Regions from separate parts of the uncultured Paraglaciecola sp. genome, predicted to be linked through region 1. Evidence: predicted binding sites of a transcription regulator. Region 1 holds the regulator's gene; the other holds the start of a gene.
The links. The regulator LexA, encoded in region 1, represses DNA repair genes until DNA is damaged. The targets are predictions, from matches to a motif close to TACTGTATNNNNATACAGTA.

Region 1 (3,435 bases):
AGCCGTTTGGTTTATTCTGCCCATCACATCTGTAGCAAGTTCGTTGACAACTGGTGTCAACCATTTAGGCTTCTTATCGACATTATTTTCTTGCTCATCTCGCCAATTAGGCACTTGCTGGTCAAGGTAATTAGTCAGATTGATTGGCTCGCCAAAATTCAGAAAACCGTAACCGTAATTTTTGAGTTTTTTAATGGCTGAAAATATTTGTAAAAAAGATTCTTTTTTCTTACCTGTGCCGTTCAGTTCTTTAAGGTAACTGGACACTTCCATCACATGTTCGTAACCAATATAAACCGGTACGATACTGACGGGGCGGTTAATGCCTTTGATTAACGCCTGTAATGTCATCGCTAACATGCCAGTTTTAGGGGGTAATAAACGCCCCGTTCTGCTGCGGCCACCTTCAGGAAAATATTTCACCGAATAACCTTTGTTAAATAGCAGTTCTAAATATTCGCGAAACACAGCTGAGTAGAGTTTGTTGCCTGCAAAGCTGCGACGAAGATAAAACGCGCCAGCTTTTCTTAATATTCCGCCAATAGGGCGAAAATTTAAGTTTATTCCAGCAGCTATGTGGGGTGTGACTAACCCTTGATGATAAATAACATAGGTGAGTAATAAGTAGTCCATATGACTTCGATGACAAGGTACATAGATAATCTCGTGGCCATTTTGCGCCAAGGCTCTGACTTTATCCGCATGCCTGACTTCGATACCGTTATAAATTTTATTCCAAATTTTGGTTAAAATTTTCTCAGCTAACCTAATTAGACCAGGACGGTAATCAGCTGCAATTTCAGCTACATATTTTTTTGCTTGTTGTTTTGCTTGTTGATGACTTAATTGTTTGCTGCGAGCTTCTCCAACAATGGCCCTACGCACTGATTTTGCGCCCAGAACACTATTATACAATTGGTGACGTTCAAGAATGTTGGGGCCTGTTAATGTTTGATGACGGCGATAAAAATGTGTGCCGGCAACGCGGATAAGTTTATGGGCGATGTCTTCATCGCTACCCTTTAACTCCAGCATTTTCCTCGAAGATACGGCTTTGCTATAACAGACGAAATTATCTCTGCCTAAAAGCAACACAATAAAAAATTTACGAAGCCAGCTAGGTGAAACTTGGTTGGCGATGATATCTGACCAACCTGAGGTGTCTTTACCTGGTGCTCTACCCCAAAGTATAGACACAGGGACTATCTGAATATCCAGGTCTGAATTTTCTCTGTGCAGTCTAAATAGTTTAGCCGCATCTTCTTGAATTGAAGTACCTTTTGTTTTGCGGTTTAGTACTGATTTGGGTTTCTGTAGGAACAAACACGAAGAGTGCCGTTGATCGTCGATAGTCAAATTGAGTGTGGGTTTGGGTAAACCTAATGCCATTGCAGACATTTTGAGTGCTAACTGATCAGTGACAGAACGGGTTCGCAATAAATAAACAATGGGACGGGTTTTATCTATGCCCAGTTCAACTTCAAGATCACTTGGAGTACTGTTTACTTTTACTAGCCATTTGACCGGTACGGTTACTATTGCTAACAGCAATCTATGCAGCCACAACATACTCTTTACTCGCAGATTTAAAACTCGCAAGGATACCACAGACATTCCTAGCAGTTTAATAATTGATAATGGGTGCTTCAGTTTGATCTGATTTTATTAAACCATTCCACAGTCAACATAAAACAAATTTGAGATTTAACATTAACTGTATATAATAAGGTAACTGTATAAAAAAACAGGCTGGTTATGCGTCCACTAACTGCACGACAAGAAGAAGTACTTGAACTGATTAAAAATACGATGTTGAACACAGGTATGCCACCTACTCGTGCTGAAATTGCCCGGGAATTAGGTTTTAAATCTGCTAATGCAGCAGAAGAACATTTAAAAGCCCTGGCGCGAAAAGGGGTAATAGAAATTTTACCTGGTACGTCCCGTGGCATTAAGTTAAATGCACCACTTGAAGACCAACTCGAAGAGCTTGGTTTACCATTGATTGGCCGAGTTGCTGCAGGAGAGCCTATTTTGGCTCAAGAGCATATTGAAGGCCATTATCGCGTGGATCCTAGTTTGTTCAAGCCGAGTGCTGATTTTTTGCTTAGAGTGAACGGAATGAGTATGAAAGACATCGGTATTTTGGATGGCGATTTGTTGGCTGTTCATCGCACTATGGACGTACACAATGGTCAAGTAGTCGTCGCTAGGGTAGATGATGACGTTACAGTAAAACGACTTGAGAAAAAAGGCAGGCAGGTTTTGTTGCATGCTGAAAACGAAGCGTTTTCTCCCATTAAGGTCGATTTGGCGACTCAGCCGTTTAATATAGAAGGCATCGCTGTGGGGGTTATTCGTAACGCCGATTGGATGTAATCTTGATGCAGCGCATTGTTGATTAATAATGCGCTTTTAAATCTATATCTATTTATGAACCCTTTGGTTGTTTTCCTCTCTTTATATCTTTGTTATTTTTTGTTTATCAACAATTTATGTTTAAAAATTAATCAGTTGATTGCAAGTAAAACAAAAAGGCTAGACTAATCGCTATCAAATGAGAGACCATTAACATTAGAAAAGCAAAAAAACCAATAAATTAACATAAGCGTAAACCAAATAGGGATTTTTCAATTTCTATTTGAAGTTAGTGTTTCAGTGAAAATAAAAAATACGTTTAACGTATATGAGGTGCCATGTGAAGAGAATTTTGTTCAAGGTTGGAACTATGCTATCTGCATTGATGACTACGTCGGTGTTTGCAGAAACGAAAGATAATATTGAGCAATACCAGCTAAACATGACTAAAGGTGTGACAGATATTAGTGCTGGTGTTTACGATATGCATATGTTGATGTTTGTTATCTGTGTGGTGATAGGGGCCGGTGTTTTTATCGCCATGTTTATTTCTATGTACTTCCATAGGAAATCTAGGGGTGTTAAGCCTGCTAATTTCCATGAAAATGTAAAAGTTGAAATTGCCTGGACAGTGATCCCTTTTATTATATTGGTTGTGATGGCAGTGCCAGCAATGAATTTGTTAATTGATATGGAAGATGCTAGCGAACCTGATGTGTCTATTTTAGTGACCGGTTCACAATGGAAGTGGCACTATAAGTATATGGACAATGACGTTGAATATTATTCTAAATTGGCCACTCAAGCTGACCAAATATCTGGGAAAATACCTAAAGGTGAAAACTATCTACTCGAAGTAGACAGACCGCTCGTTATACCCACTGGTCAAAAAGTCCGCTTTCTTATCACTTCAGACGATGTTATTCACTCTTGGTGGGTGGCAGATTTTGGTTTCAAACAAGATGCTAATCCAGGTTTTATTAATGATGCGTGGACCAATGTTAATGAACCAGGTGTGTATCGTGGTCAATGTGCAGAGCTTTGTGGTAAAGATCATGGTTTCATGCCGATTGTAGT
Region 2 (3,435 bases), on a different contig from region 1:
CTTCGCCACCACCTAATAACCTAGCTTTACCCGCAGGTAAAATGTCATCTTACATCTGGAGTTTGAAAGAAGGTGATAAAGCCACCATTTCAGGCCCATTTGGGGAGTTCTATGCCAAACAGAGCGCGGCTGAAATGGTGTTTGTTGGAGGCGGTGCAGGAATGGCTCCCATGCGGTCACATATCTTTGATCAACTTCGTAGATTAAACACAACGCGTCCCATCACATTTTGGTACGGTGCACGATCTTTGCGTGAAATGTTTTACGTAGAAGATTTTGATATGTTACAAAAAGAAAATGATAACTTTAAGTGGCATGTTGCTTTATCGGATCCTCAACCTGAAGACAATTGGAAAGGTGATACAGGGTTTATACATAATGTGCTGTTGGAAAATTATTTAAAAAGCCACCCAGCACCTGAAGATTGTGAATTCTATATGTGTGGTCCACCAATGATGAACGCAGCCGTGATCAATATGCTTAAAGAATTAGGTGTAGAGGACGAAAATATTATGCTGGATGACTTTGGCGGTTAACTTTAAGACATTTAATAAGTAATCAATCTTTAAGGGGCTATATGCCCCTTTTCTTATAGGTACAGAATAAAATATGTTAATGCTTCTTAACCCCAGACTTTTGATTGTTGTCATTTCAATAATCTTAAACGCCTGCTCAGCGTCTAAAAACCAAGAAACACATATAACAGGCCCTACAATGGGTACCACCTACAATGTGAAATTTGTATCTATAGATGCCGTAGATAAGCTGGAATTAACACAACAGATTGAGCAATCATTAATTGATATCAATCTATTGATGTCGACCTATATTCAAGATTCAGAACTAAGTCGATTCAATCAATGGAACAGTGTTAAACCTTTTCCTATGTCGGCTACAACCCTCAAGGTTTTAAACGAAGCGAAGCGTTTAAGTGATATGAGTGAGGGAATGTTAGATGTGACAGTAGGCCCTTTGGTCAATCTTTGGGGATTTGGACCAAAAAGCCAGCCGGTAAAAATTCCCACAGAAGCGCTTATCAATATGACCAAAAAGCTAGTTGGAATAGACAAATTAACAATAGGACCGTCTTGGGCCAGTAAAGCTGAGCCGGCACTTTATGTGGATTTATCAACCATCGCAAAGGGGTATGCAGTTGATCAGTTGGCAGAACTTTTAGGTACCCATGCAATTACAAACTACCTTGTGGAAATAGGCGGCGAAATGAGATTGTCAGGTGTAAAAGCTTCAGGTACGCCATGGAAGATTGCAATTGAAAAACCTGAAACAGAGCAACGTGCAGTTCAAAAGATTATTAGCATAGGAACAAATGCGGTGGCCACCTCTGGCGATTATCGAAACTATTACGAGTCAGATGGTGTGCGTTATTCCCATCTTATCAATCCAAATACCGGTTACCCCATTAGCCACAACTTAGTATCTGTCACTGTGGTTCATCCATCCTCGATGACGGCTGACGGCTTGGCAACAGCACTTAATGTTATGGGCAAAGATAAGGCATTAGCGCTAGCAGAAACGTTCAATATTGCAGTGTTGTTGATTACTAAAGAAAAAGACAATTTTACCGAGTATACTAGTTCTAAATTTGAGCAGCTTGTAACTGTTCATTAAAATAATATCATTAACATATTAAGCTTTATTGGAGTCTGGTTTTGAGTACCTTTATTTTCGCATTTTTATTTTTTTTGGTGGTCGTTCTAGCTATGTCTGTTGGTTACATATTCCAGCAGAAGACCATTGCGGGTAGTTGTGGCGGTTTAGGTGCCCTGGGGATTGCTAAAGCTTGTGATTGTCCGGAACCATGCGACCGTAAAAAAATGCGTTTGGAAAAGGAACAAGCGAGACAAAACAAACTGAATCAATGGAAAAAAGACCAAATTCTGTAATTATATGTGAACAAATATATCAATACACAAAACGCCAGCTAGTCTGGCGTTTTTTTATATTGATAAATTCTAATATTCCTGCAAGATACTGACTATATATACAGTCTTTATGTCGGGCATATTCTTTGCGCAAAATCATTCACATTGATATGGACTGTTATTACGCTGCCGTTGAGATGCGTGACAATCCAGAATATCGAGATGTGCCACTAGCCATAGGCGGCAGTTCTGACAGGCGTGGTGTGATAGCTACCTGCAACTACCAAGCAAGAAAGTTTGGAGTGCGCTCTGCCATGGCAACAGCCCACGCCTTAAAGCTATGTCCTGAGTTGGTATTGGCTCCTGGCAGAATGGCCTTATATAGCGAAATATCTCAACAAATACGTGAAATATTCAGCAGGTACACAGACAAAATAGAACCATTGTCATTAGACGAAGCATATTTAGACGTGTCTGACAGCGACTTATTCTCAGGCAGTGCCACATTAATCGCTGAAGATATCAGAAGAGTGATTTTCGAAGAGACCCAACTCACTGCCTCCGCGGGCGTGGCACCATGTAAGTTTGTTGCTAAAATCGCCAGTGATGAAAATAAACCCAATGGCATTTGTGTTGTCACTCCCGATAAATTAGACAACTTTGTGATCAAATTACCCCTTGGTAAAATTCCTGGTGTGGGCAAAGTAACCTTAGCAAAGCTAAATAATATGGGGCTTTATAACTGTGCCGATGTACGTCAGTTCCCCTTTGAAGACTTAGTCAAACGTTTTGGTAAATTTGGCTCTGTGATTTGGGATAGAAGCCATGGTCTAGATAATCGAAATCTTAGTCTTACCAGACAACGCAAATCTGTAGGAGTAGAGAGAACATTAGCCGAAGACATTCATTCACAGGATGAATGTCTTAAAATGATCGATAGCCTTTTTCCATTATTAGAACAGCGATTGAACAAGACCCAAGCACACATTCAAAGTCAGGGTATAAAACTCAAGTTCAGTGATTTTCAGCAAACAACAGTTGAGCACAAATGTCAGGTATTGGATAAAAACTACTTTCTTAAACTATTAACCGAAGGCCTCTCGCGTCAAGCAAATAGAGGGATTAGATTGGTGGGACTCCATGTTGCTTTAGCAGAAATCACAGACAATAAACAATTAGCTTTTTCATTTTCTTCTACACAAGACTAACATCCTTCAAATCGTTACACTATGCTCAGACATTTCAGCTCTTATATAATAAGTGAATTTACCAGTGCAAAGCATGCCCATCAATGTTTGGCTATTAACGCTAATACAAGCCCTAGCAATGAGCGCAGGCACCATGCTGGTATTAGCAGGTGGCGTTTTGGGCGCCCAACTCACTCCAGATCCTAATTGGTCAACGCTGCCATTAGCCATGAGTATTGTTGGCACTGTCTGTGGTGTACTGCCCATTACCCGATTGATGCAACACTTTGGTAGAAAGCCCGTTTTTATTGCTGCCACCATCCTAGGTGCTCTGGTTGCGCTAATGGCCGCGGCAAGTGTTGTTA

Region 2: a site for LexA is predicted at 1,991-2,010, ahead of dinB (DNA polymerase IV). Genes of this name have one in related genera too.

The regions. Positions count from the first base shown of each region.
Region 1 is NZ_CALSOK010000006.1:136,335-139,769, reverse strand. Features, by position in the region: gene plsB (glycerol-3-phosphate 1-O-acyltransferase PlsB) at 1-1,569, opposite strand, end outside; gene lexA (transcriptional repressor LexA) at 1,756-2,379, shown strand; gene coxB (cytochrome c oxidase subunit II) at 2,744-3,435, shown strand, end outside.
Region 2 is NZ_CALSOK010000002.1:440,336-443,770, forward strand. Features, by position in the region: gene nqrF (NADH:ubiquinone reductase (Na(+)-transporting) subunit F) at 1-536, shown strand, start outside; gene Q0Y52_RS02650 (FAD:protein FMN transferase) at 616-1,629, shown strand; gene nqrM ((Na+)-NQR maturation NqrM) at 1,671-1,904, shown strand; gene dinB (DNA polymerase IV) at 2,030-3,091, shown strand; gene Q0Y52_RS02665 (MFS transporter) at 3,165-3,435, shown strand, end outside.